Regions from separate parts of the Romboutsia sp. MSSM.1001216sp_RTP31141st1_G3_RTP31141_220114 genome, predicted to be linked through region 1. Evidence: riboswitches for the same ligand, from Rfam matches in the RefSeq annotation. Region 1 holds a riboswitch; the other holds the start of a gene.
What was found. Region 1 has a riboswitch for lysine ahead of nhaC (Na+/H+ antiporter NhaC). Riboswitches for the same ligand answer to the same signal wherever they lie in the genome.
Positions count from the first base shown of each region.

Region 2: it holds a riboswitch for lysine, as region 1 does, so the genes downstream of both, ABCP60_RS08330 (amino acid permease) here and nhaC (Na+/H+ antiporter NhaC) in region 1, are expected to answer to the same signal.

Region 1 covers NZ_JBCIUO010000007.1:113,833-121,980, forward strand. Annotated here, with positions in the region: gene ABCP60_RS11370 (VanW family protein) at 1-501, opposite strand, end outside; gene ABCP60_RS11375 (UbiD family decarboxylase) at 616-2,007, opposite strand; gene ABCP60_RS11380 (protein phosphatase 2C domain-containing protein) at 2,192-2,950, opposite strand; gene ABCP60_RS11385 (hypothetical protein) at 3,232-3,543, opposite strand; gene ABCP60_RS11390 (peroxiredoxin) at 3,733-5,496, shown strand; gene ABCP60_RS11395 (ribonuclease H family protein) at 5,530-6,129, opposite strand; lysine riboswitch at 6,348-6,520, shown strand; gene nhaC (Na+/H+ antiporter NhaC) at 6,646-8,082, shown strand; gene ABCP60_RS11405 (calcium/sodium antiporter) at 8,112-8,148, opposite strand, start outside.
Region 2 covers NZ_JBCIUO010000004.1:50,888-59,035, reverse strand. Annotated here, with positions in the region: gene ABCP60_RS08365 (aminotransferase class V-fold PLP-dependent enzyme) at 1-89, shown strand, start outside; gene ABCP60_RS08360 (aminotransferase class V-fold PLP-dependent enzyme) at 232-498, shown strand; partial or broken gene ABCP60_RS08355 (DUF4269 domain-containing protein) at 583-1,143, shown strand; gene ABCP60_RS08350 (methylated-DNA--[protein]-cysteine S-methyltransferase) at 1,281-1,745, shown strand; gene ABCP60_RS08345 (DNA alkylation repair protein) at 1,782-2,177, shown strand; gene ABCP60_RS08340 (nitroreductase family protein) at 2,476-3,297, opposite strand; gene ABCP60_RS08335 (LysR family transcriptional regulator) at 3,519-4,427, shown strand; gene ABCP60_RS08330 (amino acid permease) at 4,472-5,938, opposite strand; lysine riboswitch at 6,215-6,385, opposite strand; gene ABCP60_RS08325 (cell wall-binding repeat-containing protein) at 6,576-8,148, shown strand, end outside.

The DNA of each region.
Region 1 (8,148 bases):
ATGTCCTGATAATACCTCTACTTTCGAGTTATTTATATCTAATTTTGCATCTTCCATATCAATATTTATATCCTTAGATATATCTTTAACGCATTTTATTAATTTCTCTTTATTATAGTCTATTTTAAGCTCAAGGTTATTTTTTGCTCCGAAATTTGCTTTTATAGTTTTTTTAATATTATCTATCATAGAATCTTCTCTATTTATAGATAGTGCCTCATTAATAGTCTCGTCTAAACTATATTTTAAATCTATATCTTTACTATTTATTTTCCATAACTTATCTGAATATGAAATGTATATTTGTTTTATGTCATATTTTTTATTTAGTACATCTTTAGCTTCTTCTCTTGTCATATTTCCTATTGATATGCTGTTAACATATGTGTTTTTAAGTATTTTATTTCCGTTTATTTGAAAACTTATAAAACCTATAAAAACGATTATCCCCAATAATATTACACCCGTTGCAGCGTATACATATTTTTTTACATCTTTCATGTCTTACTCTCCTCAATCTCCCATTTTTCTCACATATTATTACTTAGCTATAAGGTTTATATATCCTCTTTTATATTTCAATATTTTAAAAAAAGTGTGTTAAAAAACACACTTTTAATATTCTTTAATCTCTTTTTGAGAAATTATATAAACTTTTTCACTATACATATTTATCATAAAAGCTTCTTTAGGCCTAAAGAATCCTTTATTTACAATTTCATAGTAATATAAGCCTTCATTTCCCTTTAATATATTTTCTAATCCTTTTTCATCTTCTACATATCTGTCAGCTTTATTTTTAGATACTTCATATATTTCTTTGTACTTTTCGTCATTTTTTTCTAATTTATTTTGAAGTATAAATTTAGCTTTTTCTTCACTTATTGCAAATTGTACTTTTCCTGAATTATCATATCTAAAATACCCATTACAGTAAGTGTTTTTGTAATCTTTATTACTATCCTTATATGAATATATTTCCTTTGTTTTCGCATTTACTAGTATTTCATCGGTTAACATTCCATACTCTAACACTTCAACACAATAATATTTTTCACCATCTATCATTTGGTAGTAAGAATTTATAGATAGGCTATTTTTAGATATGTTTCCTTTTTTAGATATTAAATTAATAATATCATCTGCTGATAATGTGTATATTGATAATTTTTCCTTATACTTTTTCTCTAAATTTAGTATATTTTCATCATCTGGATAATATTTTTTTACATACTCTATGTATCTTAATGCACTTTCATAGTCTCCATCTTTGTTACTTTCATCAGCTTTTTCTATATAATCATCATACATAAGGTCTATACATTCATCTTTTTCTTTTTGTGCTTTTTTATAATATTTATCATCTTTGTCTAGTACTTTATCATAATCTTGTATTGCTTCATAATACATGTGGTTTTCTTTGTTTTCATTTGCTTTTTCATACACCAATCTAGATTCATGTATTTGTTCTATATTACTTTTATATCCATCTAATTCATTTGAAATTCCATTTAGAGTAGATGCCATACTTATATAAGATAAAGCTGTATCATAATCTGTATTTTCTTCCTTATACATATCAGATACTCTTTGAGATTGTTCTATTATACGACCTACATCTACCTCAATATTTTCTATTGCATTTATGGTATTTATCATACCTACATATTGTTCCTTTGTAATTTCTTTATTTACGTATTTATCTCCACTTTCAAGAAGTAATTTATTTATCTTTTTAGATAATGTTTTATCAATTCTCTTCATTTTAGAATCAGAAAATTTCTTTTCGTAGTTAGAGTAATTGTCAATAGCTATATTGTATCTACGATTTTCTATATTTTCCAATAATGTATCAACCTCTTTTTGTACGCTTAATTCATCACTACTTATGAAAAATACTATAACTAATACTATTACACCTAATACTGATAATGAAATTGTGATTATATTTTTTTTATATATATCTATAAAATCTACACATTTATAAAATAATTCTTTAAAATTCATTATCGTTTCCTTTCCTATTTAGTTTTTATGTAAATATCATTATTTATTATATCATATATGTATATCTTTAACCATATTTTATATTATTAGTAAATATATGTATTTTAATTGTTTATAAATAAAAATAAGTCAATATAATGTCTATAAAACTTTTTAAATACATAATATTGACTTATTTTTTTATTTATATTAAAAACACAATGCTTATATCATCCTGACTTTTTTGCTTGCTTAACTTACTTAGTCGCTGTTTGTAAGTTCTTTTTAGAACTTCCCTAGAAAATACACTCTTATTGTACATATATATTGTATCATTAAGGCTTTTGTACAATTCATTTTTATTGTCAAAAGACTGCTCATATCCATCTGTAAATATAATAATATTTTCTTTGTATTTATTTATTTCATCATCTATATAATACATAATATTTTTATATGAATCTATTCTTCCTAAAGAATCAACTGTATCACTTTTTCTAGTTTCTAATACTTCTTTAAACTCAGTATCATCTTTTATTATAATATTTCCATCTCCTATTTTTAAATATAGCCTAAATCTATTAGTTACCAACACTGCTATTAATGTTGTAGAATATTTTATATATTCTGTTTTAAAAACTAATGGATGAAATCTTTCAAAATCTAACTTAACTAAATCCATCCATTTTGATTGAATTTCCATTTGTATTTTTTTTTCTTCTAGCATATTAACTAAATCTTTTGTATCTAAATCTGCCAAATCTTTAAGCATGCCTACTGCAATATTACAAGCTATTTTAGCTCCTCTATCACTATATTTGAAAAAATCATTACTATGGCCATCAGACACAGCAAAAACTATTCCTTTATCAAAAAAATCGAAATCTAAATAATCTTGAGATTTCGATTTTTTTAATATATTTTTATAACCAGTTACCATTTCTGAAAATATATTGTATTCCATAAGCAACCTCTCCTATAATTGTTCTTAATTATCTTTTATTATAGGTTTTATATATTTATAACTAAAATTTTATTTTCTTAAGTAAAATTTTAACTTTATTTAAGTGACTTTATCTATTACCGAAAAGTTCTTTTTTGCTACCGTGTAAAGTGGTATCATTACTTTTTAACCTATTACTATAAGTTCAATAATTATGCATAATTTATAAATAGATATAATAATTAATAAGCAAAAAAGACACCATAGTTTATTTTATTGTGCCTTTTTAAATCATTTTAATATTAAGATATTTTTCTTTTTGCTTTAACAACTTCTTTTGTATTTCCTCTTTTAATATTTTTACTCTTGCTAACTTTAGTCTTTTGTATATGTTTTTTATTTTTAAATATTCTATTGTAGTCTACAACTACTAACATAACTGTTAAACATAAAGTTAATCCTGTAAATAACATAAAGTAATATTCTAACCCTATAAACACTCCCATAATAGCATTTAACAGTATAAGTCCAAATGTTATAACAAAAGATATAATAGATGATAGAACTAAAACCTTAAATATACTTTCTATCTTTCTTAGGATAGATTTCAACATTCTCACCCCGTATAATAACAAATCTTTACATTTATCTATCTTTAAATATATCAAATATGCACATAAATAGCAATTCTTATTAGTTATTTTTCTAAAAGTATTTACAATTATATTTTCTTCGTAACAATATCACCCCTTAATTAATAAAATATAATTAGGTTATATTTTATTAATTAAGGGGTGATATATATGCCATGCCTTCCAAGTTTAGGATCGAAAGCTCCTGATTTTAAGGCTAACACAACATTTGGGCCTATAAAATTATCTGATTATAATGGTAAATGGGTAGTTTTATTTTCTCATCCTGGAGATTTTACTCCAGTATGCACTACAGAATTTCTATGCTTTGCTAAATACCATAATGAATTTAAAAAAAGAAACACAGAATTAATAGGCCTAAGTGTTGACAGTAATGCGTCTCATCTAGCTTGGATGTATAATATATTTACTATGACAGGTATTGATATTCCTTTTCCAGTTATAGATGATAATGATAAATATGTAGCTAAGCTATACGGTATGATTTCAGAACAAATGAGTAATACTTCTACAGTACGATCTGTTTTTATAATAGATGATAAACAAATACTCAGAACTATACTTTACTATCCTCTCACAACTGGTAGAAATATTCCTGAGATTTTAAGAATTATAGAAGCACTTCAAACTAGTGATAAAGATAAAGTAGTAACTCCTGCTAACTGGTTTCCTGGTATGCCAGTCATAACACCATCTCCTAAAACTTATAAAGAGTTAAAAAATAAAATTAAAAACTGTGAGAAAGAATATGCGTATATGGACTGGTATCTTTGCTTTATGCCTGATAAGGATAGACCCACTATTAATGTAAAACATAATAAAGATGTATTTATAAAATCTAAAAATACTAAAAAGTGCCAAAGACCTGAAATAACAGACCCAGATAAACAGCCTGCTATAAGTTGTCCTGATGTTAGTCCAATAGTTATGGAGTATGTATTTGGTAATCCTGGAAACGTAGATCCTAATTTACTTGATGCTGTAATCTATGCATTCGTAGAAATTAATGAAAATGGAACATTACGAGTTCCTACTCCTAATTATTTAAATCAACTTATAAGTCTTAAAAATATTAAGCCTACTTTAAAAGTTATTGCTGCCATTGGTGGATGGGGAGTTGAAGGTTTTTCTGATGCTGCTTTAACTCCTGCATCTAGATATGCATTTGCTAGAGAAGCAAATAAGCTTATAAAGCAATATAATTTAGATGGTATTGATATTGACTGGGAATATCCAGGAAGTAGTGGTGCGGGTATAAAATCTAGACCTGAAGATAAAGAAAATTTTACACTTTTACTAACCGCTCTAAGGGATGTTATAGGAGATAATAAGTGGTTAAGTGTTGCTGGTACTGGAGATATTGGTTATATAAATAGAAGTGCTGAAATATCTAAAATAGCTCCTTTAATAAACTATTTTAATCTAATGAGTTATGATTTTACAGCTGGAGAAACAGGTGAAAATGCTAAGAAACATCATGCTAATTTATATCCTTCTAATTTATCTTTAAGAGGATATAGTGTAGATTCTATGGTACAAAATTTAATAAATGCCGGTATGCCTCGTGAAAAAATACTACTTGGAGTTCCTTTTTATGGTAGACTTGGAGCTGCAATTACAAGATCATATGATCAACTTAGAAGGGATTATATAAATAAAAATGGTCATACAGTAATGTTTGATAGAGATGCTAAAGTACCTTATCTAGTAAAAGATGGAGAGTTCTCAATGTCTTATGAGGATACCCTTTCTATTTATATAAAAGCTCTATATGTATTAGATAATTGTCTTGGTGGCATTTTTTCTTGGACATCGACATATGACCAGGCAAATATTTTGGCAAAAGCTATGTATGATGGTATAAATAGACCTTCTTTTGTTTTAGCTGAATTAGAGGATTTTGGATTAAGTTAAAAATAAAGTCTTGCAAAATACTTTGCAAGACTTTTATATTCCTATAGCTTTCTTAGCTAATTTATCAGCTTCATCGTTATATTTATTGCCACTATGTGCTTTTACTTTTACAAACTCAACATTTAACTTATCTTTTATATTATCATAAAATTTCTTATATTTAGTAGTTCCTTCTTTATTAGTTTTCCATAATCCTAAGCACCATTTTTCTATTCCTTCATAATCAAAATATAAAATCAAATTATTTATGTTATTATCTATACAATAATTCATCGCAATCTTTGCAGCTTCTATTTCACCTGCGACATTTCTCATTCCAACTAAATCTTTATCATTTCCTTTTTTGCTATAAGTTTTTATAACTTCTTCATTTTTTATTATAACTACCCCTGAACCATATTCTCTTATTGAATGTTCATAACTACCATCAACATAAGCTTTTACAAGTTCTTTTCCCTCTTGTATTTTTACACCACTTTCACCATATATATATGATTTTGCTTCCTCTATCGTAGTAAAACTTTTATACTCAGCGCCTGAAAAACCATTTATTTGTTCCTTACATTCATTCCATGTATTATATATACCATTGTTTCTTCCTTTTCTTACTGCATAAAACTTAACCTTAGCCAAATTTTTCACTTCCTTTCGTATAACTATTTATATAAAATTTATATTTTTCTAAATCATACATTTAATAACTATTCTATAGTAAAATAAGTAGTTTTTAAAGACTTATTATTTTACATATTATTGTGAAAATTTTCTTAAATTTTTTATTCCTAAATATTTCATGCTTTATTTTTTTTTAATTTATGGTATAATCTTTATTATCAAATAAATCGAATATAACTATTGGTAGAGGTCGCATTGTTAAATAGTAGTTTTGTGGAGGTAAGCACGAAGAAGCAAAATAAAAGGTAACTATGCCGAAATATATAAGGGAAGCTTTAAACTTATATATTGGGGTTATGCAAAATATGTATAACACTGTCACATTTATATGTGGAGTGCTATCTTTAGATTAAGCGTATTTTTAATTGTACGGTTGAATGCTTAAGTCTAGGATAATATCTTTACACCTAGACTTTTTTTATTATCTCTTTTCTCCTTAACGTTATATTCGGTATAAATTTTAGGAGGACTTTTATGACAAAAAAGGTTAAAAAACAAGCAACTTTATTTGATGCATTACTATGTGTCTCTGTTTTAGTTGCAGTTTTAGTGACATGTTTAGTATTTTTAAGAAAGTATGAAATATCTGCTCATATACCACTTATAATAGGAGCTACATTTGCAAGTGGTGTTGCAGTTTTTAGATTAGGTTTTAATTGGAAGGAATTAGAAGAAGGTATACTATCTACTATAAATACGACAATGCAATCAATACTTATACTTTTAGTAGTTGGTATGATAATAGGTACTTGGATAGCTGGTGGTATAGTTCCTGCTATGATATATTGGGGTCTTAAAATATTATCACCTGGAATATTCTTAGTGGCAACTACTTTAATCTGCGCTATAGTATCTATTTCTACTGGTTCATCTTGGACAACAGCTGGTACTGTAGGTATAGCTCTTTTAGGTATTGGTAGTGCCTTAGGTATACCTGGTAAAATAGTTGCAGGTGCTATAATATCTGGTGCTTATTTTGGGGATAAGATGTCTCCTTTATCTGATACAACAAACTTAGCTCCTGCTATGGCTGGTTCTACTTTATTTGATCATATAAAACATATGGTATATACAGCTGGTCCTGCTCTTTTAATATCACTTGTATTATACGGTATAATAGGAATGAAATATGCAGGTTCTGAAATGGATATATCTCAAATAAATCAAATTCAAAATGCTTTATTAAGTAATTACAATACATTATCTCCATTTTTACTTTTAGTTCCTTGTGCTGTTATAGCAATGGTTATATTTAAAGTCCCTACAATACCAGCACTTATAGGTGGTGTTATATTAGGTGGCGTTTGTGCAGTAGTATTTCAAGGTGCATCTATAGCTGATATACTTGTAGTTGCTAAGTCTGGTTATGTTTCATCTACTGGAATGAAGTTTGTTGATGATCTTCTTACTAGAGGTGGACTTGACAGTATGTTAGGGACAGTATCATTAATACTTTGTGCTTTAACTGTAGGTGGGGTATTAGAAAAAACTGGTATGTTACAAGTTATAGCACAGTCTATACTAAAATTTGCAAAGGGTACTTTTGGACTTATAGCTGCTACAATATTTACTTGTATCGGTACTAACTTAGCAGTTGCAGACCAATATTTAGCCATAGTTATACCAGGAAGTATGTATAAGGATGCATTTATAAGACAAGGTTTATCTCCTAAGAATCTTTCTCGTGCTTTAGAAGATAGTGCCACTATAACGTCTCCACTTATTCCTTGGAATACTTGTGGAGCATATATGTCAGCAACACTTGGAATTGGATCTTTCGTATTTTTACCATATGCATTCTTTAACTTAATTTGTCCTTTAATATCATTATTCTATGGATTAACAGGATTAACAATAGAAAAACTTTCTGATGAAGATTTAATAGAAGAATTTGAAAACGGAATAGCTTAAAATAAAAAAGAGTCTTTAAAGACTCTTTTTTATTTTCTTATTATTATAAATGTCATATATAATATA
Region 2 (8,148 bases), on a different contig from region 1:
ATAAACCTAAAAATGTTGTTTTCACACCTAATATTACAACTAGCTTAAATATAGTAATTAAAGGCTTACTAAAAAAGGTGACAATGTAATAGTTTCTTCTATGGAGCACAATGCAGTTATGAGACCGTTGAATTCTTTAAATGACATAACGATTACAAAAGTTAATTGTAACTTTTTAGGCGAAATCAAACTAAAAGATTTGTAGGTGGAATAAAAGGAATAGATAAAAGTTTGTTAGTTGGAAAGCTTGATACTAAAAATAGAACCTCGGTAGTTTCTCTTGATTTTAAAGAACTTGATAATGGGATAGTATGTCATATGTTAGATAAAAATTACGGTATATCAACTAGAAGCGGTCTTTATTGTGCACCTTCTGCTCATAAAACACTAGGAACTTTTCCTAATGGTACTGTTAGATTTAGTTTTGTGTACTTTAACACAGAAAAAGAAATAGATTATATTATTGATTGTGTGAAAAATATATGGATAAATAAATAATTCATGTTTTATAATATACTTTAAGAAAATGGATAATCATTTTTAAAATCAATTTACATTTAAAGATCTGAATAAGGGGAAGATATGAAAATAAAGGACATAAACTGGAAGGATATATCATACCTAAAAGAGGGGAATAATACTCAAAGAAAAAGTTATGAAATACTTAAAAGAATAAATATATTTGAAGTACTCAAGGATTACAACCCAATACTGATAGGAACTATTCCAATACAAATAAACATAGAAAGTAGTGATCTAGATATTGTATGTGAAGTAGAAAACTTCGTTACTTTTAAAGAAGTATTAGTCAATGAATTTGAAATAAGAAAAGGATTTAAAGTAATATAAAATAGTATAGAAAATATAATAGTATGTAACTTTTATGTGGATGATATAGAAATAGAGATATATGCGAGCAAAAATCATTCAGAGAAAACCAACGGATATAGACATATGGTGATAGAAGCTAGATTGATAGAGATTTTAGGAAAAGATTTTAAAAATGAAATAATAGCTTTAAAAAAGAGGGGATTAAAAACAGAGCCAGCTTTTGCTAAACAACTAGGATTAAAAGGTAATCCATATGAAAGTTTACTAGAATTAGAAGAATACTATGATGATGATTTAAAAAATTTAAAATAATATTAATATAGAAAAATATAAAGAAGTTATTATGCTTATTTTTAGTATAGTAACTTCTTTATTATATAAATATTATATAAAGTATTGTATATTAGATTATGAAATAACATATGCAAATTAACAAATGAGGTGTTTATATGAAAAATATTTTTTATTATGAAACAAAGCTGGGAAAGATAGGAATTGCTGAAGATGGAAAAGGAATAACAGATCTTTATCTAGCGGAGAAACTATCATCAGAAGATATGAATATTGAAGAAACACCATTAATTAAAGAAACAGCAAAGCAACTTCAGGAATACTTATTAGGACAAAGAATAGAATTTGATGTACCACTTTCTCTTAACGGTACAGAATTTCAAAAGCTAGTATGGAATGAACTTAAAGATGTACCATATGGCAAAACATATAGTTATAAAGAATTAGCTCAAAAAATAGGTAAGCCAACAGCAGCTAGAGCAGTGGGAATGGCAAATAATAAAAATCCTATATTAATAATAATTCCATGCCATAGAATTATAGGTGCTGATGGAAGTTTAGTTGGTTATGCTGCGGGTTTAGAGATAAAAAAACAATTATTAGATATGGAAAATAATAATTAAATAAAAGTATATTAACATTATATGGAGAAGGGATATATGAACGAAAAAATTAGAGAAGAACTTTTGAAATTATCAGAAGAAAAGTATAGAGAATTTTCTTCAAGGCTAATACCAGGAGTTGAGAATATACTAGGTGTTAGACTTTTGTGTTTAAGAAAAATAGCGAAGAGAATAGCTAAAAAAGACTGGAGAGAATATCTAAAAAATGCTAATGATACATATTTTGAAGAGGTTATGCTACAGGGAATGGTAATAGGATATGTTAAGGATAGTAATATAGAAGAAATATTAGTATATATAAAAAACTTTATTCCTAAAATAAATAACTGGTCTGTATGTGATAGTTTTTGTAGTGGGCTTAAAATAACCAATAAAAATAAAGAAATAGTATGGGAATTTCTAAAAAAATATAACACTAGAATATTTAAATAATAATAATCTTGATGATTTTACTTACAATAAATCTCTCCAGAAAATATGTGAATCTTTAAAGATTGACAAAGAAAGGAAAGTCTTAATAAAATCAATGAAGAGATAGTAAAAATGGGCTAATTTACCTTAACATAGCCCATTTCTATTTTTTTACATACAAGGATTTTATATTAAGAACAAAACTGTTGATAAATTATGGATATAAGATATATCAACAAGTTTGAAAATGTAGAAAAATATATTTTGAGCAACGGACGTAGTCGTTGGCGACATGAGCGAAGCGAATTTTTTATTTAGATTACTTCCAAGATATTTGTGCTTCTTTTCTTGGAGTTGTTCTTTGATATTTTACATCTGGATATCCGATAACCATGCAAGTTACAATTTTTTGATTTTCGTTCAGTCCTAAGAAGTCCATAATTTTTTTATTTCCTTCAGCAGATCTTGTAAAGAATCCACTAAAGAAAGTTCCAAGGCCTAGAGCATTAGTCATAAGTTCCATATTAGAGGAAGCTAAACTAGCATCTACAGGATTATCAGAAACTACAAGTATTACAGCAGGAGCATTGAAGAATAGACTATCCCTACCAGTAGGATTTGCTTTAAATTCTTCATACATTTTTACCCACATCTGGGCATATAGCTTTAAATTCATTGTCTCAGGTGTTAAGTTAGCAAGCATATATTTACCCATATCACTTAATCTTTCTAAAGACATTTCTTTTAAAGTTTCTATGCCATCTTTAACTACAATATAAGATACATCTTGTGCATTTCTTGCTGTTTGAGTAAATCTCCCTGCTTCTATGATTTTAGAAAGTTTTTCTATTTCTACATCCTGATTTTTAAAGTGTCTTACACTTCTTCTAAACTTGATAAAGTTTAGTAAATTATCTGCATCAATAGAGAAATCCTCTTTATTATAATCTTTAACTTCATTCATGTTATAATCATCAGTTGATACTGCATTTTTAGGGCATATTGCAATACAGTGACCACATTTAAAACAGGCTACATTTTTAATATGAGCCTTTTTATCTATAAGTTCAATATCTTTAACCATGCAATCTTTAACACATAGAGAACATCCTATACAAAGATCCTTATCTACTTTCATCATAAAAAACACTCCCTTTAATTTATATAATATCTTTCAATTTTAATTTATATGTCTTAATTATTTTGGTATACTAATAAGTAAAATTCATAAGAAAATACAAATATATTTATTAAGGATAATAGTGATTATAGCACTGTTATAACCACTATGTCTAATTTAAAATATTCATAAACATATAACTTTTAGTTATAGATTTGATAAATTATAAAAAGGAGTAGAAAATGAACCTACAACAACTAGAGTATTTCAAAACAGTCGCTGAAACCGAAAATTTTACTAAAGCTTCAAAGTTATTATTAGTTACTCAACCAGCATTAAGTAAATCAATAGCAAAGTTGGAAGGAGAACTAAAAGTCCCTTTATTTGAAAAGAGTGGCAGAAATGTCAAACTAACTAGGTTTGGGAAATTATTTTTAGTTCATGCAGAGAGAGCATTGGTAGAGATTGAAAAAGGGATAAAGGAATTAGATGAAATGGTTAGTGATACTACAGGGACAGTTTCTATTTCCTCTACATCTAGAGTAGGAGCTTATTTTATGAATTTTATAATAAGCGATTTCTTAAATGATAACCCTAATGTAAAGTTTCAATTTAACCAACAGTCTGTAACTGAAATAATAGAAGATTTAAAAAAAGGAAAAATTGATATTGGTTTCTATGATAATCATACAGAACCTATTTGGGATATTAATATAGAATCTATACCAATAAAAAAGCAAGAGTATATATTAATAGTACCAAAGAATCATAAATTAGCCGGTAGAGGAGAGGTATCTTTAAAGGAATTAGAAAATGAATCTTTTATAGCATTTTGTGAAGGTAGTAAAGATAGGATTCTTTCTTGTACTGATGCTTTAGGGTATACCCCTAAAATATCAATTCAGCCAAAAGGAGCTAATATAGGAAGTGTAATAGAAGGATTAGTATCTGCTGGAGCAGGGATTTCAGTAGTTCCTGATTCACCAACTATCAATACAAATACACTATCTAAAATAAATATTAAAGAAACTATTAAGGAAAGAATAATATATATGAGTTATTTAAAAAATTCATATATACCTCCAATAGCAAAGTTATTTAGAGATTATATATTAGAATATGTTGATAGAAATTATATAACTTCATCATAAAAAATGTAACTCCTAAGTTAAAGGAGTTACATTTTTTATGTTTATTAATTTAATTCAAGGATCTTTTTTTCTATATTATCTAAATTTTTATCTTCTCCATAAGTTAAATCAACCTTGTGAAGAGGGATAAGTTTAGTCTTGTGCTTAATTTTATAACCTATATATATACTTAAAAATAGAGGTATACCTATATAAGAAGCTATTAAACCACTCCAGTCAATGCCATCTGGTTTAATACAAGAATAACCTTGACCTATTATTATAACTATACACATTATTAATGCTAGTATAGGTCCAAAAGGATACCATTTAGCAGTAAATTTTAAATCTTTTAAATTATTACCTTGATGAGTATATGCTTTTCTAAATCTATAATGGCATATTGCTATTCCAACCCATGCTATAAATCCAGCAAGGCCAGATGCAGCAACTAACCAAACATAAACAGTACTTTCGGCAAATACACCTGTTAAGAAACAAAAAGATGCAACTATAGTAGTTAATATTAAAGCATTTACAGGAACACCTCTTTTATTAGTCTTAGCAAATAGCTTTGGAGCAAGTCCATCCTTAGCCATAGAGTGAAGCATTCTGCTTGATGCATACATACCAGAATTTCCAGCAGATAATACAGATGTTAATATTACTGCATTCATAAGAGAAGCAGCTCCAGCTATACCTGCTTTCTCAAATACCATAGTAAATGGACTTTCAGAAACACCAGCCTGTGTAAAAGGTATTATAGCACCTAAAACTATTATCGTTCCTAAATAAAATATTAATATTCTCCAAAATATGGATTTTATAGCCCTAGGAATAGTTTTTTCTGGATTTTCACTTTCTCCAGCAGCAACTCCTATAAGTTCGGTTCCCTGAAATGAAAATCCTGCAACTAGAAAAATGGCAAAGATTGATTTTATTCCACCATGGAAAGGTCCATCTTTTATAAAATAATTATGAAATCCTATTTCATCAGAACCAATTATACCAACTATCATTAATACACCTATTATTAAAAATATAATTACAGTAACAACTTTAACACCAGCAAACCAATATTCAGACTCACCGTAAGCTTTTGATGATAGGAAGTTTAATCCGACAATTATTATTAAAAATAATAAACTCCAGTAAACTCCTGGTATGTTTGGGAACCAAAATTTCATAACTAAAGAACCTGCAACCATTTCGGCAGCTATTGTTATAGCCCAGTTGTACCAGTAATTCCATCCAAGTGCAAACCCAAGTGCTGGGTCAATAAATTTAGTAGCATAGGAACTAAAAGATCCAGAGATTGGCATAAAAGTAGCCATTTCACCTAAACTTGTTATTAAAAAATAAACCATAATGCCTACTAAACCATATGCAACTAATGCACCACCAGGTCCTGCTTGATAGATAGTATCTCCCATTGCAAGAAATATACCTGTTCCAATAGAACCACCTAGTGCTATCATGTTTAGATGTCTTGCTTTTAATCCTCTTTTTAATTCTTGATTTTGTTCACTCATTTGATTATCCTCCTTATGGTGTAAATTTTCCATAAGTAAGTAACTAAGATAATAAAATTTATCTAACAATAAAAATGCGCTTAGTTTATGTCGCTAACGACTTCGACGGTTACTCAGATATATTTTTATATTATTGAGTTATTGATATACCTTATATAAGTTATCAGTAATTTTAGGTTTACATAAGGTTTTTGTATACAAAAAAAGCCATGAGACTATACCCATGACAAAAATACGTAAATTATATACAAAAAATACAACGTACCGTACGTTTTCATTGAAAATAGCTCTCCACAAAAATGTGACAGTCTTATGCATATTTTACATAAGCCCAGTAAATAGTATCAAAGCCATTAACTATTTACTTCGGCGAAATTTCCTTTTGTATTATTTCATTGAGCTTACCTCCATAATACTACTCTTAAATTTCGCGCCTCTATCTCAGTTATCTACTTGTTGTTTTAAATTATAACCAAAACAAAAAATAAGTCAATAGAAAAGATTAGATTTTGTACAAAAACAATAAATAATAAGTTTACTAACAATAATTGCAAGTGTTAAAATAGAGTTAACATAGTTAGTAAAAATATAACAAGGAGCAAAAGCATTAAATAAAGAAAATTGAGGGGGAAAGCAAGTGACATTATTAAAAAAGAGCATAGCAAGCATAACAACACTATGTTTAATAACTATAAATCTAACTAGTTTGAGTTTTGCAAGTGAGGATATGCAAAAACAAGAATTAAAAAAAGCTATAGAAAAATCGGAACCATTTGTAGTAAGTGGTAATATAAAGGAAGAGAAAAAAGAAGGTATATCACCTCAACAAATCCTAATTAATTATTTAAGCAATGTAGAAAAAACTTCTACTTTCAAAGTCAAATCAAAAGAAGATGATAAAAATGATTCTCAGGTTATAGTAAGACTTCAACAGTATATAAATAATATACCTATCTATGGTTCAGATTTAGTAGGATGCGTAGATTATGACGGAAATATAAAATCAATTTCAGGATATATAGAGCCAACATCAAAGACATTAAAAGGATTTAACTATAATCCGACTTTAACTAAAGATGATGCACTTAAGATAGCAAAGGAAAAACTTGAACTAAAAAATGAATTAAATAAAAATGAAAAAGTAGAGTTATATTTATATAAAAGTAAAGAAGAATATAAACTTGCATACAAAGTAGATGTAAATATAATAGGAAAAACAATTTATAACAAAATTGTATTTATAGATGCTAACAGTGGAGATATAATAAATCAATACGAAAACACAAACAATATAATCAAATCAGAAAAAATTAAAGCAAAAGGTGTATTTGGAGATGAAAGAGAAATACAAGTAATACATAGACAAGGTGAAGCAGGCTTTAAAGACGGGTATTATTTTATAGATTTAAGTAGAGGATCAAAACCTATAAAAACTTTAGATATAAAAGGTCAATATTTTTATCAATATTATTATCAAAATAAAATTCCTTATGGCATGGATAATGATATAAAATATTTTAGCACAAAACTAGAAAAGAGCGATGGAAAGTTTGTAGATGCAAACTACCATGTAGGAAAAACTTACGATTTTTATTTAAATAAATACAATAGAGATGGGCTAGATGGAAAGGGAAGTAAGCCAGAATTACTTGTAAATGTAAATGAGCCAGGAAATGCATTTTCCAGTCTAGTAAATGGAGTTGATATACTAGTTTTTGGAAATGAAAACTCAACAACTTATGATTCTGCAGGATCATTAGATGTAATTGGACATGAATATACTCATTCAGTAGTAAGACATACTGCTAATTTAGATTATGTATCTCAATCAGGCGCTATAAACGAAGCATATGGAGATATTTTTGGTACTTTAGTAGAACATACTTATAAATCAAGCAAAAATTGGACTATAGGAGAAGATTTTTCAAAATATGGATACTTAAGAAGCATGAAAAACCCAGATATAGATAATGTAGATAATATGGAAATCTGTAGAAGGTCTCATGTACATAATGATAGCTGTGACAATGATTACGTACATGAAAATAGTGGTATAATAAATAAATTAGCTTACCTAATATCTGAAGGTGGAACACAATATGGTATTAATGTTAAAGGTATCGGAGAAGAAAAAATGGGTAAACTTTTCTATGATGCACTTACAGAAGGCTTATATTCTCAATCAGATTTTAATCATCTAGGAGAAGTAT